DNA from 2 places in the Variovorax sp. MPBD4-3 genome. Region 2 is predicted to be linked to the other one. Evidence: riboswitches for the same ligand, from Rfam matches in the RefSeq annotation. Region 2 holds a riboswitch; the other holds the start of a gene.

Region 1 (15,148 bases), on a different contig from region 2:
GATTGCCGTGGTCGCGGAAATCGAGCGCACCGCGCGCAAATCGGACCCGGACGCGTTGCTGGCGGACATCCGCAAAGCCGTCGGAAAGCAGTCTCAGCTCTTCCCCTTCACCGTCGTCATCGTGGCGCCAGGAAGAACGCTGAAGACCTCCAGCGGAAAGGTTCAGCGACGCCTCACGCGCAAGTTGCTGGAGCGGCAGGAAATGGAGGTCTGGGCGCAATGGACCCGTCCTTCAGGCCAAGACACCCATACCCAACAAAGCGGCTCCCTGGCAACTGCCGTCGAAAGCTAGACACATGCTCACTCCAAATGCACCAAATCAGGCGCTCCTGAGGCAACGCGCGCGCACCAGCAGGCGGGATCTGATCCTGGCGCTGACGGCCAACATCGTGCCGCTGCTGGGAGCCATTTTTCTGCTCGTCTCGATTCTTGCGTTCGGAATGCCAGTGCACCTCTTCGACGTCGTGCTGTTCGCGGTGTGCTATTTCCTGGCGATGGTCGGCCTGGAGGTCGGCTTTCACCGGTACTTCGCACACAAGTCTTTCAAGACGACCAAACCCGTGGAAATGATGCTGGGCATCCTGGGGTCGATGAGTTTCCAGGGAGGGGTGATTCTCTGGACCGCGACCCATAGGCGGCATCACGGAAACACGGACGAACCCAGCGACCCTCACAGCCCTGTCGCACCGGCCGGCAGTCCCCCGGGTCGCCGCATCGCCCAATTCATGCATGCATACATCGGCTGGATGTTCAACCCCGACTCGCTCAAGCCCAAGGGGTGGGAACGGATGACGCCCGATATGTTCCGCCGGCCCGACCTGTTCAGGCTGCATGTGACCTACGCCAAGTGGGGAATCCTGGGCATTGTCATTCCCGCGCTCATCGGTGCTGCCTGGTACCAATCGTGGCAAGGTTTTCTCTCCGGACTTCTTTGGGGCGGACTGCTGCGAATCTTCGTGGCCAATCAGATGTACTACATCACCAACTCGTTCGGGCATCTGGTTGGCACGCGGCCATTCCGCCGCGCCGACAACAGCCGCAACAACCTGTTGCTCGCGATTCCGACTCTTGGCCTTTCGCTACACAACAACCATCACGAATTTCCGGCCTCTGCCAGCGTTTCGCTGCATTGGTGGCAACCCGACATTTCCGCTCTGGTCATCCGGATCCTGGAACGCCTCGGACTTGTCTGGGATGTTCGCAGACCCACGCAAGAACAGATCCTCGAAGCAAAGCAACGTTACTCGGTCGAGTACGAACCAGGAAAGAAAAAAGCATGAAGCAAGAAGCAAGCACCCAAGTCAATCTCGATGAACTCAGGGCTTGGCTGATCAACTACATCAGCAGGCGGTGCGACATCCCGGCAGCCGAACTGCATTCCGGCATCCCGTTTGAAGAGTTCGGCATCGACTCCGTGCAAGCCGTCGAGATCACGGCAGAACTGGAGCAGGAGTTCCACATTCCCGTCGAACCGACGGCGCTGTTCGAGTTCAACACCATTGAACTTCTCGTGGCGCACGTTTCGTCTTGCAGCAGTTCGGCGCCGACAACGAAGTGAACCGGCAGAAAACCGCAATACCCGAATGAGACCCGCAGAGACTGTAGCAGCACCGCAGCGCCCCGGGCTGAGCGTGCCGGGATCCGTTGTGCTGCTGGCGCTGGGGATGTTCGCGATCGGCGCCGATGGATTCGTGATCGCGGGCATCCTTCCAGATCTGGCGACAGGGCTTCAGGTGTCGCTGTCCCAGGCAGGCCTGCTGGTGTCGGCGTTCGCGCTGACTTACGCGATAAGCGCCCCGATCCTAGGTGCCGTATTGGGCGGAAAATCTCTTCGGACGATCCTCATCGCGTCGATGGGCGTCTTCGCCGCTGCCAATCTTGCGGCAGCCCTGTCGGAGCAATACGCCTGGCTCTTGCTGTGGCGCCTGATCGCGGCAATGAGTGCCGCGGCTTATTCGCCGGCAGCAGTTGCGGCTGCCATCAACCTTCTGCCTCCCGAAAAACGTGCCCAGGCCAGCAGCTTCGTCTTGGGGGGACTGACGGCCGCCCTCGTCACGGCCGTCCCTCTGGGTTTGATGCTCGCAAGCGTAAGTTCGTGGCGGATGACCTTCATCCTGATTGCGACCCTGGCCGCAGCCGCGGCCGCGGCGCTCTGGTGGGTGATGCCGGCCAACTTCCAGTCCAGGAGCCTTTCGCTGGGAGAGCGCCTGTCGCCACTCCGAAACGGCGACGTGATCCGGGCTCTTGCAAGTTGCTTCGTATGGATGGCGGGTGGCATTGCCACATATACGTTCATCGTCCCGATCAGCCAGTCCGCGACCGGCTGGTCGGCAGACAAGACAAGCTTTGTCTTGTTGATCTATGGTGCGGCGGCCATTGCCGGGAATCTCATCGGTGGACGGCTCGGCGATTTCCTCAAAACACCCGTACGCGCACTGCAGTACTTTCTTTGTGCGCATCTCGCTTCTTTGCTCCTGATGAGTCTGGCCGTGTTCAGCGGCCCTCCCTTGGGGGTGTGGCTCTTCCCGGTTGCCGTCGCCATCTTTGCGGCATCCGGCTGGGCATGCACACCCCCGCAGGCTTCTCGTCTTGTGTCACCGAGCCCGCCACACGCCGTACAGGTGATTGCACTCAACACCATGGCCACCTACTTTGGCATGGCCGCAGGGGCTGCACTGGGAGGACTCCTCTCGACAAACGGCACCTTGCTTTTCATTCCCCTGGCTGGCGCCGCAGCTCAATGCATCGCCATCTGGATGGTGTCCACTCGCGGAGAACAACGTTCATGAAGGCTGTACACGAATCGCAACCCGACGTTGCGGTCATTGGCGCAGGCCCTTCCGGCTTGGCCACAATGCGGAATCTTAAGGAGGCGGGCATCGACTTCGTCGGCTACGAATCGCATGCCGGCATAGGGGGGATCTGGGACCGGGCCAACCCGAAGAGTTCGGTGTATCGGAACACACACACCATCACATCGAAGGGGATCACCGCATTCAGCGACTTCCCTATGCCGGATGATTTTCCGGTCTACCCGGGTCATCCCCAGGTGCTCAAGTATCTCAACAGCTACGCGGACAACTTTGGACTGCGAGCACACATCCGATTCAACGACGCCGTCGAAAAGATCACGAGATCAACGGATGGCGGATGGGTGGTCAGTTCAGCCAGCGGAACTCAAGCATGGTTTCGCGATGTCATCATTGCAAACGGGCATAACTGGTATCCGAGGAAGCCGGATTTTCCGGGGATATTTGCTGGCAGGGTCCTCCATGCCAGCGAATACACGGACGCTAGTGAATTCGCGGACAAGCGGGTCCCGGTCATCGGCGCGGGCAACTCTGGCTGCGACATCGCCGTCGAGTGTTGCCAGATTTCCCCTCGCGTGGTCCTCAGCATGCGCCGCGGCTACAACTTCTATCCGAAGTTCATTGCCGGCTACCCCGCCGACCAGGTCGGCATGAAGGTGCGCTCGATGGGACTTCCAAGTAAATGGGCGTCGAAGATCATGGGCTGGCTCCTGCGCCTTTCGGCGGGCGATCAACAACGCATGGGGCTTCCGAAGCCCGACCATCGCCCGCTGCAGACCCCGGCCATCGTCAACACACTGGTCCCCTACTACGCGGCACATGGCCGAATCGCCATCGCGCCAGGCGTCGAAAGCTTTGAAGGCAGCACGGTGCGTTTCAGCGATGGTTCGGCACAGGAGTTCGATGTCGTCGTCCTGGCGACTGGCTATGAGATCCATATCCCGTTTGTCTCGAACGGAGATCTCGACTGGCAAGGAAACAAGCCGGACTTTTATTTGTATGCGTTTTCCAAGAAGTTCGACGATCTGTTCATTGCGGGAATGACCGACTCGACCGGCGGGCACTTCCCGACAGTCGAGCTTCAGTCCAGGGTGATCTCCCAATACATCACAGCCAAGCGGACCTATCCCGCGAAGGCACGCCAGTTCGACGAGTTGATCAGGAAAAACAACGTCGACCTGAACAACGGTATCGATTTCATCGACATCCCCCGCAACGCAACGCAGTTCTCGCTGCTCGCTTTCCGCAGGGCCCTGACCGAGCATCTCGACCTTCTCGCAACTGCCTGACCACCATGGGAACGATTCATTCACGACTCGGTGATCCCCGCATCAACACAGGGTCCGGCGAAGCCAACGCACTTATCCCCGAGCGAACGCCCGAACTCCTTCAAACGGCACTGACCTACGCTCTGGGTTCTGTTCCTTACAACAGCGCGACTCAGTTTCTCGAGTTCTTCGACGAGAGAATTCTGGCGCCCAACTGGGGAATGTCATGCGTTCGGCAGTCCGTCCGGGTGGACGAACACCTTCAATCCATCGGTGGCCCGAAAGGCATCTACATCCGCAATGGCCGCCACGTCGCATCGATCTATCCGGACAGCCACGGAATCGCCGTGCTGGACCCCTACTTGCTGCACAAGGCGCCGCTCATCCTGAATTACGAGGACCGGGTCGGTGATTGCATCGAGGCCTCAGTCCCCGCCTATCCCGTGCGCATCGACGATGAGGGCCTTGCACGCTGGGGGAAGATGCGGGCGGTGCTGAATGTAGAGAAGCGCACCTTGCAACTCGACTACACCCGCTTCAGCCCCCGGCGCCAGCAAAACTACCTCTATCGGTCCTTCGGTCTGAGTCTCGATGAGGTCGCAATCTTTCCCTCGCCACTTCCTGTCGCACATGCGCGGCTCGTGCATCCGGAGCAGAACAACCTCTCGGTACGCGTTCTGGATCTCCCGCGGCAAGCACTCAGCGAAGTCATCCTGCCGCTTTGCGGGGTGACAGCCGATCGGCCTGCGACCGAAGATCAGCTGATCAGCCGAGACAACCAGGGCCGGGTGAGTACAGCGGGCTCGCCCGGCTTCGACGAAAACCTCACGAGTGTCGCCAGGGTCGTGGGTGTAAGCGCCCAGGAGGTCGTCGACATCCTCCTTCATACATCACGCGTCTATTCGAAGGTCGCGCCCGACGACCGGGTTCTCGCGCCCTATCCGTTGATGAGGGAATGAACACAAGAATTTCTGGATTGCAAATGCTGCCTCCTCATCCCCGATCTTTCTTCCTTGCAGGCGTCATGCAAGGCGCGCGCGGCGGACGCGATCTCGCGGACCAGTCGTACCGCCCGGCGATCGCAAGAGCCATCCGACGCCACTTTCCGAATGCCGTGGTGCACGACCCCGCCGAACGAATGTGGGACAACCTGCAAACCTCCCGCGAACGCATTCGCGAGGCGCACACCGCCTTGCTCCAGACGCCCAAGGTAGCCAGGTCCAACCTGGACCCTGCGCTGCTGGAGTTGACGCAAATATTCCACCGGCAGACGGCGATGGCGGGTAACTGCGATGTCTGCGTCGTCTTCCTACCGAACAACGAGCCAAGCATGGGAACAGCCGCGGAGATGTTGACAGCCCACAACGCTGGACGGTTCGTGGTCGCGATTACCGGCATGCGGCAGAACCTGGCTGTGCTCGCCTGCTCCCAACTGATCGTCGAAAGCATGGAGACGTTCGAAAACTGGCTTTCGACGCTTGCAGTTTCACCCACGACGAAGGAAGGAGCCACCTGATGGTTGATGTTGAACTGTTGGTACGCGAGAGCGAGCGACCGGCGGAATTCCCCGGCCTCGATATCAAGACGAAATACCGCAAGGTATTGAATGAAGTGGTGGACGGCACCGATATCGCACCGATCCCGATTGCGACGATCGGCCTTCCTTTTGCCACGCCATGCGCTGCGAGCTGGGAGTACGGACGGCTCTCCGGTGTCTACACGCCACCTTCGCATGCCGCGATGCCTACCGGCAACATCTTTGGCGGATACCTCACGGGCCTGGTTGACCAGTGGGCCGGACTCGCTACTTACTCGGTCATACCCGATCGACTGCAAGTGCTCACCGTCAACATGAACATAGACTTCAAGGCCCCAGCCGTGATTACGGAAACCCGGCTGCAGGCCAGCGTGACGGCATTGACGGAAAGAAAAGCCATCGTTCAGGTGTTCGCCTGGCAGGCTGACATCCTTCTCTTCGAGGCGAACGTGGTCGAGGTCCTGGCGCCCTGGCGCGTCAAGCCAGCCTGAGGCTGGGGATCACAATGAATCGGACATCGCCACTTCTGCGCCCGATCACGATATCGGGCACCCTTTTGAACAACCGCGTCTTCATGGCGCCGATGACGCGCATGCGGGCCAACGGCACGGAATGTCCGACACTGCTGACCGCCAGGTACTACGCACAGAGGGCAACCGCCGGTTTGATCGTCACCGAGGCCACGCAGGTCTGCGCCCAAGGCAAGGGCTACTTCGGCACACCGGGTATCTACACCAATGCGCAGGAAGGTGCGTGGAGCCGCGTGGTGAAAGCGGTGCACGAAGCGGGCGGCCGAATTGCAATGCAACTCTGGCACGTGGGCCGCATCTCGCACAGCCTGAACCAGCCGGACGGCGCGCAGCCGGTCGCTCCTTCAGCCGTCGCCACACGACGCTCGAAGGTAAGCGTCTTCAAGAACGGGCGACTCCAGGAAGTACCCTGCGAGCCAGCAAGGGAGCTTTCAGGCGATGAAATTTCCGTGATCGTCTCGCAGTACGCGGCAGCGGCCGAACGTGCAAAGCGGGCAGGCTTTGACTTTGTCGAAATTCATGCGGCCAACGGCTATCTGATCAACCAGTTTCTTTCCACGAATACCAACCTTCGGACAGACCAATACGGCGGCTCTCTTGAAAATCGGGCCCGCTTCCTGGAAGAAATCGTCGATGCAGTCTCTCTTGTCATCGGCGCAGGCAGGGTCGGAGTTCGCATATCGCCCAATGGGGTATTCAACGATATCGCCGACAGCGAAGCCGAACAAATGGCCTGTTTGCTAGCCCACAGCCTCAACGCCAAGGGGATCGCGTATCTGCACGTCGCAGAACCCGACTGGGCGGGCGGCGTTGCATTGACTGCAGCATTCCGACAGGGGCTACGCGAAAGATTCAGGAATTGCCTGGTTTTTTGCGGAAATTTCGACCAGAAATCAGGGGAGGAATTGCTGGCGCAAAAAGTTGCGGATGCGATGGCGTTTGGTCGTCTGTACATCGCGAATCCGGATCTGGTGACTCGCTTTGCCAGCGGCGCCAAGCTGAATGTGGCCGACCCATCGACTTTCTATTTCGGCAACACCAAGGGGTATACCGACTATCCGTCATTGGGAAGCGCCGAGGCCACAACGGCAACCGCTTGACCAGAGCGGCCGGCCGATAGTCCTTGGAACACGCCCTAGCCGATCAACTACACTCTCGAAGGTCAGGAGAGAGCCCCGCCAGCCGGGGCCGCCGAAGGCGCAGGGGTTTCCCGAACGCTCAGGCAAAAGGACTGACAAGGCGCCGGCGAACACCGGCGTTTCCTTGCTGGAGAGAGGCCGCCGTACCGCAAACGGCGCAGCGGCCCACCGAAGGAGCAAACCCCGATCGTGGGGCGAATCTCTCAGGTAAAGCGGACAGCAGGGGTGGCCCATGGCTTGCGTCATGGATTTTGTCTGCCCCTTTGGAGTGCCCCGTGGCCGCTTCCTCCGCACCCGCTACCGAACTTCTCAAGACGCCGCTGCACGCCCTTCACGTGGAGCTCGGCGCCCGCATGGTGCCATTCGCCGGCTATTCCATGCCGGTGCAGTACCCCGCCGGCCTCATGGCCGAACACAAGCACACGCGCGATGCGGCCGGCCTGTTCGACATCTCCCACATGGGCCAGCTGCGCCTGGTCGGCCCCGACGCCGCGGCCGCCTTCGAAACCCTGATGCCCGTCGACGTGATCGACCTGCCCGCCGGCAAGCAGCGCTACGGCCTGCTGCTGAACGACGAGGGCGGCATCCTCGACGACCTGATGTTCTTCAACGAAGGCCACGGCTCGCTCTTCGTGATCGTCAACGGCGCCTGCAAGGTGGCCGACATCGCCCACATCCAGCAGAAGATCGGCTCCCGCTGCGAAGTGCAGCCCTTGCCCGACCACGCCCTGCTCGCGCTGCAGGGCCCCAAGGCCGCGGCCACGCTGGCGCGGCTGTCGCCCGGCATCGAGCGCTTCGTGTTCATGACGGGCGGCGCGGTGCAGATCGGCGGCATTGCCGCCTTCGTCACCCGCAGCGGCTACACCGGCGAAGACGGCTTCGAGATCTCGGTAGCCGCCAAGGATGCCGAGCCGCTGGCCCGCCTGCTGCTGGCCCAGCCCGAGGTCAAGCCCATCGGCCTGGGCGCGCGCAATTCGCTGCGGCTCGAAGCCGGCCTGTGCCTGTACGGCAACGACATCGACACCACCACCACGCCGGTCGAGGCTTCGCTCAACTGGGCGATGCAGAAGGTGCGCCGCGCGGGCGGCGCGCGCGAAGGCGGCTTCCCCGGCGCCGCGAAGATCCTCGCGCAGCTTGCCGCCGCCACGGCAGGCACCGCCGGCCACACCGACCACGACACGCTGAAGCGCAAGCGCGTGGGCCTCGTGGCGCTGGAGCGCATTCCGGTGCGCGACGGCACGGTGCTGCAGTCATTCGAAGGCCAGGACATCGGCATCGTCACCAGCGGCCTGCTCGGCCCCACGGCCGACCGCTGCATCGCCATGGGCTACGTGGCCACCGCCTTCGCAGAGCCCGGCACCCGCGTGCAGGCCATCGTGCGCGGCAAGCCGGTGCCGATGGAAGTCTCGACCATGCCTTTCGTGCCGACCCGCTATTACCGCGGCTGAAAGCGGCAGACCCGGCTAGGCTCTGCACCCCGATTCATTTTTTCCACGAGGAGTTTTCTCACCATGAGCATCAAGTACACCAAGGACCACGAATGGGTGTCGGCCGAAGGCGACGCAGCCACCGTCGGCATCACCTTGCACGCGCAGGACGCGCTGGGCGACGTGGTGTTCGTCGACCTGCCCGAAGTCGGCAAGACCTTCGCGCAGGGCGAAGTTGCCGGCGTCGTCGAGTCGGTCAAGGCGGCAGCCGACGTTTTCATGCCCGTGTCGGGCGAGATCACCGAAGTCAACGAAGCCCTGCGCGCCGACCCCTCGCTGGCCAACAGCGACCCGCTGGCCGCCGGCTGGTTCTTCAAGGTCAAGCTGAGCGAGCCCGCGCAGCTCGACGCCCTGCTGGACGCCGCCAGCTACGACAAGTTCGCGGCCGAGTCCTGATCGCCTGATTTTTCTTCCGAGCCCCCTTCTTCCCGAGCCCCCACCGCCATGCCGATTCCCGCCCTTCCCTCTTTGCAAGAACTAGAGAATGCCGAAGAATTTCTCGCCCGCCACATCGGCATCGATGCGGCGGACGAGGCGCGCATGCTGCCGGTGATCGGCTCGGAAACGCGCTCGGAGCTCATCGACGGCATCGTGCCCGCGGCCATCCGCCGGGCGCGGCCGATGCGGCTGCCGGCCCCCGTGACCGAAGCCGACGCGCTGGCCGAACTGAAGGCGATGGCCTCGAAGAACAAGGTGTTCAGGAACTTCATCGGCCAGGGCTACTACGGCACGCACACGCCGGGCGTCATCCTGCGCAACATCCTCGAGAACCCCGCCTGGTACACCGCCTACACGCCCTACCAGGCAGAGATCTCGCAGGGCCGCATGGAAGCCCTGCTCAATTTCCAGACGATGGTGTGCGACCTCACGGGCATGGCCATCGCCAATGCGTCGATGCTCGACGAAGCCACGGCCGCCGCCGAAGCCATGACGCTCGCCAAGCGCAGCGTTAAAGCCAAGAGCAACGTGTTCCTGGTGTCGGGCGACTGCCATCCGCAGACCATCGAAGTCATCAAGACGCGCGCCGCGCCGCTGGGCATCGAAGTGAAGGTGAGCACGGTGTCGGAAACGCTGCCGCACCTGATGGCGAGCGGCGCCTTCTTCGGCGTGCTCGCGCAGTACCCGGCCACCACCGGCCACGTGCACGACCTGCGCCCGCTCGCGGGCCATGCGCACCAGTGCGACGCCGCCTTCATCGTGGCGGCCGACCTGCTGGCGCTGACGCTGCTGGTCGCGCCCGGCGAGTTCGACGCCGACATCGTCTGCGGCACCACGCAGCGCTTCGGCATGCCGCTGTGCAACGGCGGCCCGCACGCCGCCTACCTGGCCTGCCGCGACGAGTTCAAGCGCTCGCTGCCGGGCCGCCTGGTGGGCGTGAGCGTCGACACGCACGGCCAGCCCGCCTACCGCCTCGCGCTGCAGACGCGCGAGCAGCACATCCGCCGCGAGAAGGCCACCTCCAACATCTGCACCGCGCAGGTGCTGCCGGCCGTGGTGGCCAGCATGTACGCCGTGTACCACGGGCCCGACGGCCTCACACGCATCGCGCAGCGCGTGGCGGCGCTCACCGCCATCCTGTCGGCGGGCCTGTCGCAGATGGGCCGCGAGCCGGTCAACACCACCGCCTTCGATTCGCTGACCATCCGCACCGGCGACGACACGCCGGCCATCATCGAGCGCGCGCAAGCCGCCGGCGTCAACCTGCGCCAGCGCCTGCAGCAGCACCTGGGCATCTCGCTCGACGAGACCACCACGCGTGCCGACGTCGAGACGCTGTGGGCCCTGTTCGCGCCCGCCGGCAAGCCGCTGCCGCGTTTCGACGACCTGGCCGCGAACACCACGCCGCTGATCCCCGAAGACCTGCGCCGCGCGAGCGCCTTCCTCACGCACCCGGTGTTCAACACCCACAAGAGCGAGACCGCCATGCTGCGCTACATCCGCAGCCTGTCGGACAAGGACCTGGCGCTCGACCGCAGCATGATCCCGCTGGGCAGCTGCACCATGAAGCTCAACGCGACCAGCGAGATGATCCCCATCACCTGGCCCGAGTTCGCCAACATCCATCCCTTCGCGCCGGCCGAACAGCAGCTCGGCTATGCCCAGCTCGATGCGCAGCTGCGCGCCTGGCTGTGCGAGGCCACCGGCTACGCGGGCATCAGCCTGCAGCCCAATGCGGGTTCGCAGGGCGAGTACGCGGGCCTGCTGGCCATCAAATCGTTCCATGAAGCCAAGGGCCAGGGGCATCGCAACATCTGCCTGATTCCATCGTCCGCGCACGGCACCAACCCCGCGAGCGCGCAGATGGTGGGCCTGCAGGTGGTGGTGACGGCCTGCGACGCGCAGGGCAATGTCGACATGGACGACCTGAAGCGCGCCTGCGAGAAGCACAGCGCCAACCTGGCCGCGGTGATGATCACCTACCCCAGCACGCACGGCGTGTTCGAAACCCGCGTGAAGGAACTCTGCGAGCTGGTGCATGCGCACGGCGGCCGAGTGTACGTGGACGGCGCCAACATGAACGCGCTGGTCGGCGTGGCCGCGCCGGGCGAGTTCGGCGGCGACGTGAGCCACCTGAACCTGCACAAGACTTTCTGCATTCCGCATGGCGGCGGCGGCCCGGGCGTGGGTCCGGTCTGCGTGGTCGAAGACCTGGTGCCGTACCTGCCGGGCCATGTGACGGCCGGCTTGCCCTCGCACGGCGTGGGTGCCGTGTCGGCGGCCCCGCTGGGCAACGCGGCCGTGCTGCCGATCAGCTGGATGTACTGCCGCATGATGGGCGCCAAGGGCCTGCAGGCCGCGACCGAGACGGCCATCCTGAGCGCCAACTACATCAGCGCGCGCCTGAAGGACCACTACCCCACGCTGTACGCCAGCCCCAATGGCCACGTAGCGCACGAGTGCATCCTCGACCTGCGCCCGCTCAAGGACACCAGCGGCGTCACCGCCGAGGACGTGGCCAAGCGCCTGATCGACTACGGCTTCCACGCGCCCACGCTGAGCTTCCCCGTGCCCGGCACGCTGATGGTGGAGCCCACCGAGAGCGAGCCGCTGGCCGAGCTCGACCGCTTCATCGACGCGATGATCGCCATCCGCGGCGAAATCCGCCGCATCGAGGAAGGCGTCTGGCCGAAGGAAGACAACCCGCTCAAGCACGCGCCGCACACCGCCGCGAGCCTGCTGGGCACCGAGTGGAGCCACCCGTACTCGCGCGAACTCGGCGCGTTCCCGCTGGCCACGCTCAAGAACGCCAAGTACTGGCCGCCGATCGGCCGCGTCGACAACGTGTACGGCGACCGCAACCTGTTCTGCAGCTGCGTGCCCGTGGGCGACTACCAGGAAACCGAAGAGGCCTGAGTCCAGGTGCCCAGGCCGGCCTGGGCTACTGCGACTTCTTCTTCGCGAGGTCGGCCGTCGCGATCTGCTGGCGCAGCGCGCGCAGGCTGGCCTTCATCTTGCGCTCGTTCTCCGGGCCCATGCGCACCATGATCTTCTGGCCGGCGCTCGCCTTCTCCAGCGCCTGGTCGACGTATTCGTAGCGCACCCAGGGGCGCTGCGAAGGCACGTCGCCCTTGACCTCGACCAGCCGCACCTGCACCGGGCCCTTGGGCTCGGGCGCCTGCAGCAGGTTGTCGATCACCGCGATGAGCCGGTCGTTGAAATAGCGCCCCGGGTAGCCCAGCTCTTCATAGGCCTGCTGGAACAGCGGATAGAGCCTGGCGTACACCGCCGCGGCCTTGGCCGGATCGACCGACTGCACCAGCATCACGAAGCCGTTGTAGCGCGCCGCGTTGTTGGCGGAAATGGTCTGCGCCTCGCCCTGCCCTTCGGTGATGAAGCGCTGGCCCGTGGGCTGCACTGGCCATGCGCTGGCGGGCGCCTGCTCGCGCGCCAGGTTGTCCACCGTGGCCACGAAGCGCCGCACGATGCCGTCGGAACGCAGGAAGGCTTCGGCGTTCTTCGCGCCCAGCAGCTCGGCCAGCGCCTTCATCACGCGCGAATCGGAATCGGCGAGCTTGGGCAGTGCGGCGTCGGGCGGCGCGAGCGCATCGACCGGGTTCTGCGGGCCGGTGGGCTCGGCCTTTGCGGGCGGTGGTGGCGGCGGTGCGTCGGCCGGCGCGGCGGCCACGGGCGTGGGCTCCGGCGGCTTTTGCTGTTGCTGGTACCAGCGCCAGCCGAAGAAGCCGGCGGCCAGCAGCACCAGCACGATGACGATGATCGTGCCAACGGGCGTCTCGCGGCGGGGGCGGAATTCGGGTGCGTCGCGCGTGTCGCGGATATCGCTTTCGGGCATGGGTCGGTTTCCTTTGGCTGGCGTGGAAGGCACAGGGAGACGAAGGCTATGGTGCACCAATAAGGGCACCGCAGCGTCCGCATCGCTCCCTGTCGTCGTAACGCCCTGTGACGTGCCGGCCCGGCGGAAGTTCAGTCAGCCTGCGAGCCGCACCACATGCGCCTGCCGCGGGTCGACCTTGCCGGCGTGCAGGTCGGCGATCACCGCCTGCGCATGCGCGAAGCCCTCGCCCTGCGCCAGCGCCATCCAGCGGTTGCCGGGCCGGCTGATCTCGGCGATGAAGCGGCCCTGCGCCTCGTTGAAACGGCGGTTGACCTCCTGCGGGCCCCAGTCGGCATTGCGCTTGCGGATCTGCACCGGCGCAAAGTAGAGCTGCGGCGCGGGGCCGGGCAGCATCGTGGAGTCGCCGAGGAACTCTGTCTTCTGCGCGGACCCCGCATAGCAGTCGTAGACCAGCGATGCGCCGAAGTGGTGGTGCACGGTCGCGCGCAGTTCGTCGTTGCCGGAGAAGTCGACATACAGCGTGGGCACGTCGGCGGGCAGCGTGGCGATCTCTTCATAGGCCAGCGCGCGGTCGTAGCAGCCCAGGCCCTCCACGAAGGCGCGATTGCCGTTGGACGTGGCGGCAATCAGCTCGAGGCCTTCGCGCCTGCCCAGGCAGAAGGCCGTGCCGAACGCGGTCTTGCTCGACGCGCTCGACACCACCACCTGCTTCGCGCCGAAGAAACCGTTGTCCTCCAGGAAGTCGGCCAGCATGAACGACGTGATGAACAGCGGACGCACCAGCATCTGGTAGTCCTCCAGCGCGGCGACGTAGCCCGCGTCGTTGCTGCAGCGCATGTACTGGTTGTAGGCCGACACCAGTTCGCTGCGGTGCGAGGCGCCGTCGTAGAAGCCGCGCGGCGTCACGCGCACCGGCTGCATGCGCAGGTGGCTCGCGATCGGGAAGTAGCCGTAGAAGCGCTCGCCCACTGCCACGCCCTCCACGTTCGAGGCCGCCACATCGGCGAAGCCCCAGGCCGGCATGTGGCCCCAGTCGGCGTCGCCGGTCGGAAAGAACTGCCAGTACTTCATGACCGCGTCGCCGAAGGCCGCGTAGGTGATGTTGTTGGTGGTCAGCGAGAAGCGGCCGATCTTCATCAGCACCTCGCCGGGTTGCAATGCGCCGGTGTCCTGCGTGGTCACGACACGGGTGGTGCCGAGTGCGTTCTTGCGCGTCTGGAGGCGGGTTAAAGTGAATGCGTTGTTCATTCGCAAACTGTATGGCGGCCCGCTTCGCGGCGGGTTCGGAAACCCGTCGATGCCGGACGCACCCCGCTCCAAGCCCCTGAAACGCCCCACGCAGGCACGCAGCAAGTTCACCGTGCAGGCGATCTACGACGCCTTTGTTCGGATTTGGAATGCGCACGGCTGGGAAGGCGTGACCACGCGCGCGGTGGCGCTCGAAACCGGCATCGCGGTCGGCACGCTGTACGACTACTTTCCCGACAAGGAGGCCCTGCTCTCGGGCTATGTGCGCCACTGCATCGAGTCGCTGCTCGCGCGGCTCGATGCGGATGTGATCGCGCCCGAAGACATTGGCTGGCGCGAACGCGTGCAGCGCCTGGTGCGCATCACCTGCGACACCCAGCTCGAAGGGCTGCCCGCCTTCGACCACGAGATGCTGATGCTCGAACACCGCGTGGCCGAGCCCAAGCACCACCGCCGGGTATACGACGAACTCGCGGCACGCTGGCTGCGGGCCTTCGCAACCTGCACGGACCTGGAGCCGCAGCCCTCGCCCGCCACCCTCCACGCCCTGCTGACCGCCTGCTGGGGCGCGCGCCGCTATCGGTTGCTGGTGCAGCCCGACGCGGCCGGCGACAACAGCGCCTGGCTCGCGGAGATGGAAGCGATGGTCATGGCGCGTCTGGCGATGCGCTGAGCGCCTGCAGCCACGCCAGCGTGGCCTGCAGCTCGGCGGGCCGTATCTCGTGCGCGCCCGGGAAGTCGCCGCCAGAGAGTGTCAGCGGCAATGTGCGCGCCAGTTCGCGCGTCACTTCCGCCGCGCTCGGCGGAATCACGTTGTCGGAGCTGCCGTGGCTCA
Region 2 (15,148 bases):
AGAATCGCGAACAGCGCCTCGCTCTCGCGCACCGAGGCGTCGATGAGCGCGCTCTGGCGTTCCGACGGCGGCGTGCGCACCCACTGGATGAAGGCGTCGCGGCTCGCGCGGTTGAGCGTGGTCTGCTGCCAGTCCATCCAGCGTTCGGCGTCGAAGCGCGCGGGCAGTTCGCTCGGGTAGAAATTGCCGTGCGAATGCCTGGCGCAGAGGTAGCGCACGATCACGTTCGACTCCCACAGCGTCACGCGCTCGGCGCCTTCGCCGTCGTCGATGGCGGGCACCATGGCATTCGGGTTGAGCGCCAGGTATTCGGGCGTCTGCACGATGCCGAACTTGCCGCCGGCCTCGGTGCGCTGGAAGTCGAGCCCGAGTTCCTGCGCGCACCACACCACCTTGCGGACGTTGATCGAGCTGATGCGGCCCCAGATATTGAGCATGGTCGGGTTCTTTCTTTTGCAGGTTCTTCGGCGGCTCAGGGCCGCATGATGCGCGCGGTGCCCGACACGCGGATGGAGCTGCCCGGCACGGGCGAGATGTCGGCGTGCAGGCGCGACAGCATGCCCATGTCTTCGCCCTGCACCACGTCGATGGCGCCGCCGTGCGGCCAGCCGATGTCGCGCAGGTAGCCGGCCAGCGCGGCCGTGGCGGCGCCGGTGGCGGGGTCTTCGTACACGCCGCCGGACGCGAAAGGGTTGCGCGTGTGCAGCCGCTGCGCGGTCTCGGCAAAGACCAGCACGATGGTCGTGAGCCCGGCGCGGGCCATCAGCGCGCGGCCGGCTTCCAGCTCGTAGTGCATCGCCGAAAGCGCCGCGCGGCTATTCAGGGCCAGCACCAGATGGTCGGCACCCGCGTGGGCGATGGCCGGCGGGATGCGCGGATCCAGGTCTTGCCGGGCATGGCCGAAAAGGGCCAGGGCCTCGGCCACAAGCTCGGGCGACGCCGCGGCGCTGCGCGTGGGCGGCGACTGCAGCGCGGCCTCGACCAGGCTGCCGCTGCGCCGGCCTTCCACCGTGATCCGCGCATTGTTGAGCGCGAGCGGAAACACGCCGTCGCCTTGCTGCATTGCCAGCGCGGCACCCAGCGCGATCGTCGCGTGGCCGCAGAAGGGCACTTCGGACTGCGGCGCGAAGTAGCGCACGCGCCAGCCGCCGTCATCGGCGCGGGCGGCGAACGCGGTTTCCGAAAAGCCGACTTCCGCGGCAATGCGCTGCATCTGCGCCGCGGGCGGCAGCGCATCGGCGATGACGACGCCGGCGGGGTTGCCGCCCGTCTCGCCATCGGAGAAGGCCGCGATCTTCAGAACGTTCATGGCAAGCCCTCTTCAGCGAGGTGAAGGACGATCGAGGAAGAGCAGGCGCACGGCCAGCCCCAGCATCACGGCGGCCAGCAGGCCGCTCTGGAACCGCGCCGCGCCGGGCCGGTCGTGCAGCCAGCGGCCGATCTGCCCGCTGCACGCGCCCAGCAGCGTATTGAAGGCCAGCGCGGCCATCGACAGCACCACGCCGAGCTGCACCAGCTGCAGCGGCACGCTGCCGCGCGAGGGGTCGACGAACTGCGGCAGAAACACCATGAAGAACAGCAGCGCCTTCGGATTGACAAGGTTGTTCAGCAGCGCCATGCGCACGATGCGGCCGAAGCCGGCCGGCTGCGCCCGCGCGCCGACGCGAAGGCCGCCGCCGCTTCGCAGCGCCTGCACCGCCAGCCACACCAGGTACAGCGCGCCCGCATAACGCAGCACGTCGAACGACGGCGGCCACGCCGCCACCAGCGCGGTGACGCCGGTGGCCGCGAACAGCGTGTGCACCAGGTCGGCCGCCGAGATGCCGACGGCCGCCGCGAACCCGCCGCGCGGACCATGGGCCACGCCGTGCGAGAGCACGAACGCCATGTTCGGGCCCGGCGACAGGAACAGCGCCAGTACCGCGAGCAGGAAGAGCGAGAGCGTCGCGAGGCCGATCAAGGAAAGGCTCCTGTGAGGCTTTCAGATCTGCGCGGCTGCGAGCTGCCTGTCGCCGAGCAGCACCAGTTCTTCGCGCAGCGTCTGTGCCAGCGCGGCGATGGCGGTGTCGATCTCTTCCACGCTCGCGGTCACGAACGACAGGCGCAGCGTGCGCGGATCGCCTTCGCCCGCGTAGAACGGCGCGCCCGGCACGAAGGCCACGTTGCGCTCCACCGCCTTGGGCAGCAGCGTGACGGTGTCGACGCCCTCGGGCAGGCGCGCCCACAGGAACATGCCGCCCTTGGGCGCGTTGAACTTCACGTCCAGGCCGGCCATCTCGCGTTTGAGCGCGGCGATCATCGCGTCGCGCTGGCGCTTGTAGAGGGCGCGGATGGTGGGCACGTGGCGGTCCAGGAAGCCGTCCTTCATGACGGCCGAAACCATGCGCTGCGTGAAGATCGGCGTGTGCAGGTCGACCGCCTGCTTGGCCTGCAGCAGCTTCGGGTAGATCGACTTGGGCGCCACCAGGAAGCCCAGGCGCAGGCCGGGAGCCAGCACCTTCGAGAACGAGCCCAGGTAGATCACGCCTTCGGGGTTGCGCGCGGCCAGCGGCAGCGGCGGGGCTTCGTCGAACCAGAGCTCGCCGTAGGGGTTGTCCTCGACGATCGGCAGGTTGGCTTGCGCGGCGGCGGCGGACACGGCGGCGCGGCGCTCCTCGGTCATGGTGCGGCCGGTGGGGTTCTGGAAATTGGGCAGCAGGTAGACGAAGCGCGCGTCCTTGGCCTTGGCCACGAGGTCGTCGACGATCACGCCTTCGTCGTCGCTGGCCACGCCCACGGGGGTCGGCTCCATCGGGCCGAAGGCCTGCAGCGCGCCGAGGTAGGTGGGCGTCTCGACCAGCACCTTGCTGCCCGGATCGATCAGCACCTTGGCGACGAGGTCCAGCCCCTGCTGCGAGCCGGTGGTGATGAGCACCTGCGAGGCGTCGACGTCCCAGGGCAGCATGTCGGCCACGGCCTGGCGCAGCGGCGCGTAGCCTTCGCTGGCGGCGTACTGCAGCGCGGCCTGGCCGTCGTTGTGCAGCACTTCGGCGCAGGCGTCGGCGAACGCCTGGATCGGGAAGGTCTTGGGCGAGGGCAGGCCGCCGGCCAGGCTGATGATGCCGGGGCGCTCGGTGACCTTCAGGATTTCACGCAGCACCGAGGGGTTCATCTTTGCGGCGCGGGCGGCGAGTTTCCAGTTCATGGCTTTCTTCTTTCAGGCGGTGAGGTGAGATTCGAAGGAGAGGGTACGGCGGATCAGCGTCCGTGCGGGCTGGCCTTGCGGGCGGCGGCAGGCGTCATTTTCGGCGCTGCGGCCTGTGCCGGGTTGGTGGCGGGGCTGGCCGGCTGCGACAGCCGCTTGCCCACGACCACGGTGGACACCACCGCGATCGCGAAGCCCAGCGTCACCACGTCGAGCGGCTCGCCCAGCAGCGGGATCGACGCCAGGATCGACAGGAATGGTTGCAGCAGTTGCGTCTGGCTCACACGCAGCGCCCCGCCCAGCGCCAGGCCGCGATACCAGGCGAAGAAGCCGATCCACATCGAGAACATGCCCACGTACACGAAGGCGAGCCAGGCCGAGGTGGCAACGGGCTGCCGCGGCCAAAGCGCCAGCGTGGCCGGCAGCGTGACGGGCAGCGCCATCACGCAGACCCAGCAGATCACGCGCTCGGCGCCCAGCGACGGCGTGACCTGCGCGCCGTAGATGTAGCCGAACGATGCCGCGACGACCGCGCCGACCAGCAGCAGGTCGGCCCACTCGAAGCCGAAGCCGTGCCCCGCCTGGCTGGCGCGCAGCACCGAGAACACCACCACCAGCAGGCTGCCCGCGATGGCGCAGAGCCAGAAACCCAGCCGTGCGCGCTGGTGCAGCACCCAGGCCGCCACGGCCGCGGTGACCAGCGGCAGCAGCGCCGTCACCACCGCCGCATGGCTGGCCGTGACCACGCGCAGCGCGTAGGCCAGCAGCAGCGGAAAGCCGACGGCATTGCCCAGCACCGCGATGCCCAGCGGCCGCCACTGGTGCGGCGCCGGGCGCGGCGAGCGCGTCACCAGCAGGAAGACGGCCGACAGCACGCCCGCCAGCGCCGCGCGCCCGAGCGTGACGAACCAGGGCGACAACTGCGGCGCGTCTTGAGAGCCGGTGGCCAGCCGCGTCATCGGCAGCGTGATGGCGAACATGGCCACGCCGACGACGCCGAGCCACATGCCCAGCGTCTCGTCCTTGATGCCCGGCCTCATACGCTCACCATCCACCAGGCGGTGAGCACCAGCACCAGGCCCATCGCGCGGTTGAACCACAGCAGCCGCGCGCCTTTGGACAACCAATCGCGCAGCAGGGCACCGACCAGCGCATAGGCGAAGTTGCTGGCGAAGGCGAAGAACAGCATCACCGGCGCCACGATGGCGAAGCGGCGCAGCGCATCGGGCTGCCCGGCGATCCAGCCGGCCACTAGCGTGAGCGCCAGCAGCCAGGCCTTGATGTTGACGAACTGCAGCATCACGCCCTGGCCGAAGCCGACCGACAGCCTGGCGCTGTCGGCGTTGCCGAGCGTCGCGCTGCCGCTGAGCTTCCAGGCCAGCCACAGCAGATAGCCGATGCCCAGGGCCTTGATGGCCACCCGCAGCGGCGGCACCGCCACCACCAGCGCGCCGATGCCTGCGGCGCACAGCACCAGAAGCAGCGTCCAGCCGACCGGCACCGCGACCACGAAGCGCATCGCGCGCGGCAGGCCGCCGTTGGCCGCCAGGGCGGTCGAGAGCGTGGTGTTGGGACCGGGCGAGAAACTCATCGCCGTGGCCAGCACCAGCAGCGCGGTGAATTCTTGCCAGTTCATGACACACACTCTAAACTTGAGACCATTACAGTTCCAGTACAGATGATCGAACAAACACTGAAACTGTATTGGTCATTCCTTCGGCACAGAGCCCACAAGGCTCTTCTGGAACACGGGCACGCATGCTGACAAGAACCTCCACCCAGTCGCTCACGGGCCAGCTGGCCGACCGGCTGGCCGAACGCATCCGTACCCGGCTGCTGCCGCCCGGCGCGCGGCTGCCCTCCGTGCGCGAATGCGCGCGGCAGCAGGGGGTGAGCCCCTACACGGTCGTCGCCGCGTACGACCAGCTCCTGGCGCAGGGGCTGGTCGAAGCCCGCCGGCAGCGCGGCTTCTATGTGCGCGACGCCGCGCCGGTACAGGAAGGTCGCCTGGCCAATCGCACCAATGGCACCCATGGGACCAATGGCCCGGATGCCATCGGCATGCCGGCGGCCATCGCCGTGCAGATGATGGCCTCGCGCGTGCCGGCCGACGCCAGTTCGCTGATCCGCAGCATGTTCCACCGGCCCAGCGACAAGCCGCAGCCGGGCATGGGCGTGTTCCCGCCCGACTGGATGTCGTCGACCTTCATGCCCACGGCCGTGCGGCGCATGACCAGCACGGCCGCCCTGCAGGAGCTGTCGCTCCAGTACGGCGAGCCCGCCGGCGACATGAGCCTGCGGCGCAGCCTGTCGCAGAAGCTGGTGGGCATCAACGTGCCGGCCACGCCCGACCAGATCGTGACCACCATCGGCGCCACCCATGCGCTGGACATCGTGAGCCGCACGCTGCTTCGCGCGGGCGACCCGGTGATGGTCGAGGAGCCGGGATGGGCGCTCGAATTCGCGCGGCTCGAGGCGCTGGGCATGCGCATCCTGCCGGTGCCGCGCCGCGCCGACGGACCCGATCTGGAGGTGATGGCGCAGTACTGCAAGCTGCACAGCCCCAAGCTGTTCGTGAGCGTGAGCGTGCTGCACAACCCGACCGGCTACAGCCTCACGCCGGGCAGCGCGCACCGCGTGCTCAAGCTGGCGAACGAGCACGACTTCCACATCGTCGAGGACGACACCTACAGCCACCTCGCGCCCGAGCACGCCACCCGGCTCAGCGCGCTCGACGGGCTGCAGCGCACCATCTACGTGAGCGGCTTCGCCAAGATCCTGGCGCCCAACTGGCGCATCGGTTTCCTGGCCGCGCCGCCCGCGCTGAAGGAGCGGCTGCTCGAGACCAAGCTGCTGGCCACGCTGACCTCGCCCACGCTCTTCGAGCGGGCGCTGTCGTGGTGCATCGACCAGGGCCAGCTGCGCCGGCATTCGGAGCGGGTGCGCATCCGCCTCGACGGGGCGCGAGGGCGGGCGGTGAAGCTCGCCATGTCGCACGGCTGCACCTTCGCGTCGGAGCCGGCGGGGCTGTTCGGCTGGGTCGACACGGGCGTGGACACCGACGCGCTCACGCAGCGCATGCTCGACCAGGGCTACCTGCTGGCGCCGGGCTCGCTGTTCCATGCGCGCCGGCCGCCGAGCACCATGATGCGCATCAACTTCGCGACCTCGCAGGACGCCACTTTCTGGAAGGTTTTCAGCAAGGTCCGCGACGAACTCTGACGGCAGGTAAATCCCCGCGCCGGCCGGGCCGGACGGCAAGGGCTTGGAGTAAGCTGGGAACACAAGAAAACCCTCCCAGGAGACCTTCCGCATGAGCAACGCCAGCAAGCCCTTCGACTTCAGCCAGTTCGTCCCCGGATTCGACTTCCTGAAGAACCTCGCCGGCGGCGCCGCGGCGGGTGCAGGCGCCGGTTCGGTGCCGGGAATTCCGAGCCTCGCGAGCTGGGTCGCACCAACCCTGAGCGTGGAAGAAGTCGACAAGCGCATCCAGGAACTCAAGACGGTCCAGTACTGGCTCGAGCAGAACGGCCATGCGCTCAAGGCCACCATCCAGGCGCTCGAGGTGCAGAAGATGACGCTGTCGACGCTGCGCGGCATGAACGTGCGCATGGAAGACATCGCCAGCGCGTTCACCAAGCAGGCTGCTGCCATGGCCCCGGCGCCCGCGGCAGCAGCCTCGGCAGCCCCGGTCGAGCCGGAGCCCGAGGAGGTCGAGGAAGAAGACGAGCTGCCCGAGGAAGAGGAAGCGCAGGCGCCGCAGAAAACGAAGACGCGCGCGCGTCCGGCCGCCGCGAAATCGAAGGCCGGCGAGGGCGCCGGCGTGATCGATCCCATGCAGTGGTGGGGCTCGCTCACCGAGCAGTTCCAGCAGATCGCCAGCTCGGCGCTGCAGGACGCCGCGCAGCTGAAGGTGCCGGCCATGGCCCAGCCGCTGGCCGACGCGGTCGGCAAGGCGATGGGCGGCAAGCCGGCGGCAACCAAGGCCCGCAAGCCCGTTGCCGCGGCAAAGAAGGCGGCGGCTCCGGCCGCCAGGAAAAAGACGTCGACCGCCGCGCGCAAGCGAACCTCCAGCCGGCGCTGACGTCATACCCATACATTTTTTGGAAAGAACGGGTTGGCACGCATCATGAAACTGTTTCCCTCCGGTCATGCCACCCATCCGCAATGGCGCATGGCGGCCGGCCTCGTGCTGGCCCAGTTGCGCGCACAGATGGCATTGCCCGACTACGCGCCGTCGCCGACGCTCGGGCTGCTCTACATCACCGACCACTACGCCGCCGAGGCGCAGGACATCCTCGACCACCTGAGCGCCGAACTGCCCGAGGTGACCGACTGGTCGGGCACCGTCGGCATCGGCGTGGCGGCCAACAACGCCGAATACTTCGACGAGCCCGGCATGACGCTGATGCTCTGCGCGCTGCCGAGCGACCAGTACCGGGTGTTCTCCGGCGTCGCGCCGCTGGGCAACTCCGAAATGAGCGGCTTCGAGGCCCACACCGCGCTGGTGCACGCCGACCCGGCCACGCCCGACCTGACCGAGCTGATCGCCGAGATGGCGGGCCGCACCGACACCGGCTACCTGTTCGGCGGGCTCTCGTCGGGCCGTGGCGGCGCGCTTCAGTTCGCGGTCGGCGGCAACGGCAACATCCGCGGCCATGGGGCGGCGGGCGGTGTGTTCTCGGGCGGCCTGTCGGGCGTGGTGTTCGGCGACGGCGTGCGGCTGGTGTCGCGCGTCACGCAGGGCTGCCAGCCGCTGCGCTCGGGCGCGGTGCGCAAGCGCGAGATCACCGAGGCCGACGGCAACCTGCTGCTCAGGCTCGACGGCGAACCGGCCCTGGACGTGCTGCTGGCCGACCTGCAGGTGTCGCTGGAGAGGCCGCAGGAAGCCATCGACGCCGTGCGCAACACGCTGGTCGGGCTGGCCGACGCGGGCAGCGACGGCATCCGCCGCACCGGCGACCTGGGCGCCGACGTGCTGGTGCGCCACATCATCGGGCTCGACCCGACGCGGCGCGGCATCGCGATTGCCGACACGGCCGAAGCCGGCATGCGGCTGACCTTCTGCCGCCGCAATGCGCAGGCGGCGCGGGCCGACCTGATGCGCATCTGCGCCGAGATCCGCGAAGAGCTGGAGCCCGAAGAGCAGACGCTGGCCACCGCGCGCGCCGTGGCTGCCGGCGAGGCCGAGGCGGCGCCGCATCCGGCGCGGCGCATCGCGGGTGCGGTGTACGTGAGCTGTTCCGGGCGTGGCGGCCCGCATTTCGGCGCGCCGGGCGCCGAGTTGCAGATCGTGCGGCACGCGCTGGGCGACGTGCCGCTGGTCGGGTTCTTCGCCGCCGGGGAGATCGCGCGGCACCACCTGTATGGCTATACGGGGGTGTTGACGGTGTTCACGTCCAACGACTGAACACCTTTCAGCCTCGGATCATGCCGGCTGCAGCATGCGTGGCTGCGGCGCCGGCATCCCCGTGAACGCGAAATCCACCTCCGGTGCGAGCCCGCTCACGATACGCGCGATCGACTTGCCGGAGCCGCAGGCATGCGTCCAGCCGAGCGTGCCGTGGCCGGTGTTGAGGAACAGGTTGGCGAGCTTCGTCTTGCCGATCAGCGGCACGTTGCTTGGCGTGGCGGGGCGCAGGCCGGTCCAGAACTGGGCCTGCGTGGTGTCGCCGGCGCCGGGGAACAGCTCTTCGACACGGCGCACGATGGCTTCGCAGCGCACGCGGTTCAGGTCGCGGTCGTAGCCGTTGAGCTCCGCCGTGCCGGCGATGCGCAAGCGGTCGCCGGATTCCGAGGTGTAGCGTGAGAACACGAGCTTGAATTCGTCGTCGGTCAGCGAGACCTGATGCGCTTTGGAGGCGTCCTTGACGGGCAGCGTGACCGAATAGCCCTTGGCCGGATAGATCGGCAGGCGGATGCCCAGCGGCGCCGCGAGCAGCGGGCTCAGCGAGCCCATCGCCATCACGAAGGCGTCGCCGCGAATGCGCTGGAAGCGGCCTTCGGCATCGGTGACCTCCACGTGGTCGATGCTGCCGCCGGCCTCGCGCAGGGCGGTGACGGTGTGGCTCATCAGGAATTTCACGCCGGCTTCGGCCGCGAGCCGGGAGAGTTCGCGCGCGAAGCGGTTGGCATCGCCGGATTCGTCCTCGGCTGTGTAGGTCGCGCCGGCCAGCTTGGGGCGGATGTGGGCGAGGGCGGGCTCGATCTTCACGGCCTCGTCTGCCGAGATGACCTGGCGTTCGCATCCCAGGGCGCGCATCTGCTCGGCGGGCGCGAGGGCGCCGTCGAATTCCTTCTGCGTCGTATAGAAGTGGAGGATGCCCTGGGTTCGCTGGTCGTAGGCGATGCCGGTGTCGCGGCGCAACTGTTGCAACATCGAGCGGCTGTATGTGCCAAGACGCACGATCTGCTCGATGTTGTGGCGGGTGCGCGCCGGCGTGCATTCGCGCAGGAACTGCAGGCCCCACAGCCACTGGCGCATGTCGGCGCGGATGCGGAACAGCAGCGGGGCGTCTTCCTTGCCCAGCCATTGCAGCACCTTGAGCGGCGCGCTGGGGTTGGCCCAGGGTTCGGCATGGCTGACGGAAATCTGCCCGCCATTGGCGAAGCTGGTTTCGGCGGCCGGGGTGGCCTGCCGGTCGATCACGGTCACTTCGTGGCCGAGTTGCTGGAGGTAGTAAGCCGAGGTCACGCCGAGCAGGCCGGCGCCAAGAACGATCACGCGCATTTCAAGTACCTTTGAGGTGCTGCGCTTGAACGGCGGGCGAGGGTGAATACTATTGAATTAATAGCAAGCAACCGGACGACCGCTGTCCAAGTTGCCGCTCCCCCTGTCCTCGGTACCTGAGAGATTCATTCGTTGCGCCATTGCAACGAATTTGCTCCTTCGGTGCGCCACGTGAAGTGGCGTCTCTCCAGACGGCGTTTCAGTTGATGCAGTACTGACCCCTTGCCGAAATCCAAGACTTCGTCGGGCCGACCTGAGCGTTTATGGGAGTTTGCGCCTTCGGTAGGGCCACCGGGGTGGCCCGCTCTCCTGCGGTATCGCGAACGATTGTAAACACGCCGAGGGCAGAACGGTAACGTCTTGTGTTTCCGCCAATTGGCCCAATGGGATAATCGAACGTTAATGTTCATTGCGACACGGCGATGACTTTCAACTTCAGGGGACCCCATGATCTTGGTTACCGGCGGCGCTGGCTTCATTGGCGCCAATTTCGTACTCGACTGGATCGCGAGCAGCGACGAGCCTGTCGTGAACCTCGACAAGCTGACCTACGCCGGCAACCTCGAGACGCTCGCATCGCTCAAGAACAACCCACGGCACATCTTCGTGCAGGGCGACATCGGCGACAGCGCCCTGGTCGACCGCCTGCTGGCCGAGCACAAGCCGCGCGCCGTGGTCAACTTTGCCGCTGAATCGCATGTGGACCGCTCGATCCACGGCCCCGAAGACTTCGTGCAGACCAACGTGCTCGGCACCTTCCGCCTGCTCGAATCGGTGCGCGGCTACTGGAGCGCGCTGCCGGCCGACCAGAAAACGGCCTTCCGTTTCCTGCATGTGTCGACAGACGAGGTCTACGGCTCGCTTTCGAAGACCGACCCGGCCTTCACCGAAGAGAACAAGTACGAGCCCAACAGCCCGTACTCGGCCAGCAAGGCCGCCAGCGACCACCTCGTGCGCGCCTGGCACCACACCTACGGCCTGCCGGTGCTCACCACCAACTGCTCCAACAACTACGGCCCGTTCCACTTCCCCGAGAAGCTCATCCCGCTGATGATCGTCAACGCGCTGGCCGGCAAGCCGCTGCCCGTGTACGGCGACGGCATGCAGGTGCGCGACTGGCTCTACGTGAAGGACCACTGCAGCGCCATCCGCCGCGTGCTCGAGGCCGGCAAACTGGGCGAGACCTACAACGTGGGCGGCTGGAACGAGAAGCCGAACATCGAGATCGTCAATACCGTGTGCGCGCTGCTGGACGAGCTGCGCCCCAAGGCAGACGGCAAGCCCTACAAGGAGCAGATCACCTACGTCACCGACCGCCCCGGCCACGACCGCCGCTACGCCATCGACGCACGCAAGCTCGAAGCCGAACTCGGCTGGAAGCCCGCCGAGACCTTCGACACCGGCATCCGCAAGACCGTCGAGTGGTACCTCGCGAACAGCGAGTGGGTGCGCAACGTGCAAAGCGGCGCCTACCGCGAGTGGGTCGAGAAGCAATACGACGCAAAGGCCGCGGCATGAAGCTGCTGCTGCTGGGCAAGGGCGGACAGGTCGGCTGGGAACTGCAACGCAGCCTTGCGCCGCTGGGCGAACTGGTGGCGCTCGACTTCGACAGCACCGATTTCCACGCCGACTTCAGCAGGCCGGAGCAATTGGCCGAGACGGTGCTGAAGGTCCGCCCCGACGTGATCGTGAATGCCGCAGCACACACGGCCGTCGACAAGGCCGAGAGCGAACCCGAATTCGCGCGCAAGCTCAACGCCACGTCGCCCGGCGTGGTGGCCGAAGCCGCCCAGCAGATCGGCGCGCTGATGGTGCACTACTCGACCGACTACGTCTTCGATGGCAGCGGCAGCAAGCCCTGGAAGGAAGACGACGCGACCGGCCCGCTCAGCGTGTACGGCCAGACCAAGCTCGAAGGCGAGCAACTGGTGGCGCAGCACTGCCCGCGCCACCTGATCTTCCGCACAAGCTGGGTGTACGCGGCACGCGGCGGCAACTTCGCCAAGACCATGCTGCGCCTGGCCAAGGAGCGCGACAAGCTGACCGTCATCGACGACCAGTTCGGTGCGCCCACTGGTGCCGAGCTGCTGGCCGACGTGACGGCCCATGCCATCCGCGCCACGCTGCAGGATCCGGCCAAGGCCGGGCTCTATCACGCGATTGCGGGCGGTGAAACGACATGGCACGGCTATGCGCGCTTCGTGCTCGAAATGGCGCAGCAGGCCGGCGTCGAGCTCAAGGCCGGCCCGCAGGCTGTCGAGGCCGTGCCGACCAGCGCCTTCCCGACCCCGGCGAAGCGCCCGCACAACTCGCGTCTTGACACCACCAAGCTGCAGACCACTTTCGGCCTGCGCCTGCCGCCCTGGCAGGAAGGCGTTGCGCGCATGCTGCGCGAGACGCTTTGAAGAACAAACACCCACGAAAAAACAAAAGCATGACCAAGACGACGCAACGCAAAGGCATCATCCTGGCCGGCGGTTCGGGCACCCGCCTGCACCCGGCCACGCTTGCCATGAGCAAGCAGCTGCTGCCGGTGTACGACAAGCCGATGATCTACTACCCGCTGAGCACGCTGATGCTCGGCGGCATGCGCGACATTTTGATCATCAGCACGCCGCAGGACACGCCGCGGTTCCAGCAACTGTTGGGTGATGGCAGCCAGTGGGGCATCAATCTGCAGTACGCGGTTCAACCGAGTCCGGATGGGCTGGCGCAGGCTTTCATCATTGGTGAGAAGTTCGTAGGGAATTCGCCCAGTGCGCTGGTGTTGGGGGACAACATCTTTTATGGGCATGACCTGGCACATCTGCTCGGCGGTGCTGATGCGAAGAACTCTGGTGCCACCGTCTTTGCTTATCACGTGCACGACCCCGAGCGGTATGGAGTGGTGGCATTCGACGCCAAGGGCAAGGCCAGCAGCATCGAAGAAAAGCCGCTGAAGCCGAAGAGTAGCTATGCGGTGACGGGCCTCTACTTCTACGACAACCAGGTCGTAGATATCGCGAAGGCGGTGAAGCCGAGCGCGCGCGGGGAACTGGAAATCACGGCGGTAAATCAGGCGTACCTAGACCTCGACCAGCTCAATGTGCAGATCATGCAGCGCGGCTACGCGTGGCTGGATACTGGCACGCACGAGAGCCTGCTTGAAGCGGGCCAATTCATTGCGACGCTTGAACATCGCCAAGGGCTGAAGATTGCCTGCCCGGAAGAAATCGCTTGGCGCAACGGATTTATCGATCGCGATCAGTTGGCCAAGCTTGCCGCGCCGCTGCAAAAGAATGGTTACGGCAAATACCTAAACCACCTGCTCGCCGAGGAGGTTCGCTCATGAATGTGGTCAAAACCGCCATTCCAGAGGTGCTGATCATCGAGCCGAAAGTATTCGGCGATGCGCGTGGTTTCTTTTTCGAGAGCTTCAACCAGCGCGCATTTGACGAGGCGGTTGGCAAGAAGTTTGAATTCGTTCAAGACAACCATTCCAAATCGTCGCGTGGCGTGCTCCGAGGCTTGCACTACCAGATCCAGAATGCGCAGGGCAAACTAGTGCGCGTTGCCCGCGGCGCAGTGTTCGACGTGGCAGTAGACATTAGGCGGTCGTCGTCAACTTTCGGCCATTGGGTCGGCACTGAACTTAACGACCAGAACCACAAGCAACTGTGGATTCCGCCAGGGTTCGCGCACGGGTTTCTTGTTTTGAGTGAAAGCGCGGATTTTTTGTACAAGACCACTGACTATTACTCGCCCGAGCATGAGAGGTGCATCGCTTGGAACGACGCACATCTGCGTATCGAATGGCCTGATATCGGCGTTCTGCCGCAATTGTCGAAAAAGGATAGCGAAGGTTTACCGCTGAGGCAGGCAGATACCTTTGACTGAAAAAATTTCGCGCCCCGCAAAAAATTTGCTGATCAAAATTACATTGCTCCAATTCACTGCGATCTTGACGATGTTCTCGGCATCGGCGCACTTTTGAAGGCTTCGAACCGGTCGAGCGGATTTTCAATAATGCAGGCTTATGAGTTGTGGAAGTAGATAATGAATGTTAAGGATGTGCTGGCACGCGCTGTCCGGTATATGAGGGAATATCGAGCCGCCAGCTTGGTTAAAAGGTCTGGCTTCTTCGACAAGGACTGGTATCTAACGAGGAACCCGGACGTTTCAGCTAGCGACGCGTTGTCGCACTTCCTTCGTTTCGGAGGAAAAGAAGGAAGAGCTCCGAGCGAGAAATTCGACTCGGCGTGGTATCTCCAGACGTACAAGGATGTTGCGCTCAGCGGAGCAAATCCACTTGTCCACTATCTCCAGTGGGGAACCAGCGAAGGACGTGAAATAGCTGGCACTTATTCAGCTGTTGCCGGTTCTCCGAACTCCTATTCGATCAATGGCGTTTTGCTAAGCGAACAAGAGGCTCGTGACCTTGAAATTCTTCGAGCTACCGACCTGTTCGATCCCGAGTGGTATCTGGAGACTTATCCCCATCTTCAAGGTCAGGATCCTTATCTGCATTTCCTGCGATATGGCGGGTTCGAAGGACTAAAGGGAAGTGAAGAATTCGATTGTGCTTGGTACGGAGAAATCTACCCCGATGTGGTTCTGCACAACGTGCACCCACTGCTCCACTATCTGGAGCACGGAATCAAAGAAGGCCGCTTTAAGGGCATGAGTCCAAAGATCTCGGCCGTCGTGAAACAAACGGTCGCAGATTTAATGGCGCTCGATCCAGAAATCGAAGCTTGCCATCCCTTGCATGGGAAGCACCTTCGGCTTAGACCCAATTTCAGTATTCCATCGGACGAACTCGGTATCGCTTGGCGAGATATCTTCAACGATCTTCCAGACGGGATCGAGCACATCCTTTTCATGCCTTGGTTGGTCAAGGGTGGCGCAGACTTAGCCGGCGTAAATATGGTGCGGGCGGCTCAGGAAAAACTGGGCGTCCGGGCCGTGCTACTGGTGTTGACGGACCATGCGAACGTGGATGCCTTCGATTGGTTGCCCACGGGAACGCAAGTGCTGGTTCTTTCCGACTACGACGCAAAGCTAAATCAAAAACAAAGGCAACGAATCGTCGAAGCTCTGATATTTGCAGTTCAACCAGCGTCAATCATGAATGTAAACAGCTTGGCGTGTTGGGATGCCATTCTGGAAAAGGGCCGCGCCTTCAAAAAAATCTGTCGAATTCATGTGGCACTGTTTTGCCGTGACTTTACTGAAGACGGCCGTGGTGCAGGTTA

The links. A riboswitch is a leader RNA that binds a small molecule or an ion and turns the genes downstream of it on or off. The one in region 2 is predicted to bind glycine.
Region 1: linked by a shared signal. The riboswitch ahead of gcvT (glycine cleavage system aminomethyltransferase GcvT) and the one ahead of AC1RVW_RS12450 (D-amino acid dehydrogenase) in region 2 are both predicted to bind glycine.

Annotation. Positions count from the first base shown of each region.
Region 1 is NZ_JBXASW010000021.1:13,489-28,636, reverse strand. It holds gene AC1RVW_RS14935 (fatty acyl-AMP ligase) at 1-292, shown strand, start outside; gene AC1RVW_RS14930 (acyl-CoA desaturase) at 297-1,280, shown strand; gene AC1RVW_RS14925 (acyl carrier protein) at 1,277-1,558, shown strand; gene AC1RVW_RS14920 (MFS transporter) at 1,647-2,789, shown strand; gene AC1RVW_RS14915 (flavin-containing monooxygenase) at 2,786-4,099, shown strand; gene AC1RVW_RS14910 (hypothetical protein) at 4,105-5,037, shown strand; gene AC1RVW_RS14905 (hypothetical protein) at 5,034-5,594, shown strand; gene AC1RVW_RS14900 (PaaI family thioesterase) at 5,594-6,106, shown strand; gene AC1RVW_RS14895 (alkene reductase) at 6,121-7,245, shown strand; glycine riboswitch at 7,299-7,389, shown strand; glycine riboswitch at 7,402-7,514, shown strand; gene gcvT (glycine cleavage system aminomethyltransferase GcvT) at 7,560-8,732, shown strand; gene gcvH (glycine cleavage system protein GcvH) at 8,796-9,167, shown strand; gene gcvP (aminomethyl-transferring glycine dehydrogenase) at 9,216-12,125, shown strand; gene AC1RVW_RS14875 (DUF3014 domain-containing protein) at 12,151-13,062, opposite strand; gene AC1RVW_RS14870 (DUF2855 family protein) at 13,198-14,313, opposite strand; gene AC1RVW_RS14865 (TetR/AcrR family transcriptional regulator) at 14,363-14,986, shown strand; gene AC1RVW_RS14860 (alpha/beta hydrolase) at 14,961-15,148, opposite strand, start outside.
Region 2 is NZ_JBXASW010000016.1:33,682-48,829, reverse strand. It holds gene AC1RVW_RS12495 (glutathione S-transferase) at 1-437, opposite strand, end outside; gene AC1RVW_RS12490 (PhzF family phenazine biosynthesis protein) at 473-1,309, opposite strand; gene AC1RVW_RS12485 (LysE family translocator) at 1,322-1,960, opposite strand; gene AC1RVW_RS12480 (aminotransferase-like domain-containing protein) at 1,982-3,184, opposite strand; gene AC1RVW_RS12475 (DMT family transporter) at 3,238-4,224, opposite strand; gene AC1RVW_RS12470 (LysE family translocator) at 4,221-4,820, opposite strand; gene AC1RVW_RS12465 (aminotransferase-like domain-containing protein) at 4,943-6,406, shown strand; gene AC1RVW_RS12460 (PhaM family polyhydroxyalkanoate granule multifunctional regulatory protein) at 6,498-7,268, shown strand; gene AC1RVW_RS12455 (FIST signal transduction protein) at 7,314-8,594, shown strand; gene AC1RVW_RS12450 (D-amino acid dehydrogenase) at 8,613-9,914, opposite strand; glycine riboswitch at 10,008-10,115, opposite strand; glycine riboswitch at 10,133-10,236, opposite strand; gene rfbB (dTDP-glucose 4,6-dehydratase) at 10,362-11,432, shown strand; gene rfbD (dTDP-4-dehydrorhamnose reductase) at 11,429-12,319, shown strand; gene rfbA (glucose-1-phosphate thymidylyltransferase RfbA) at 12,349-13,245, shown strand; gene rfbC (dTDP-4-dehydrorhamnose 3,5-epimerase) at 13,242-13,790, shown strand; gene AC1RVW_RS12425 (glycosyltransferase family 4 protein) at 13,950-15,148, shown strand, end outside.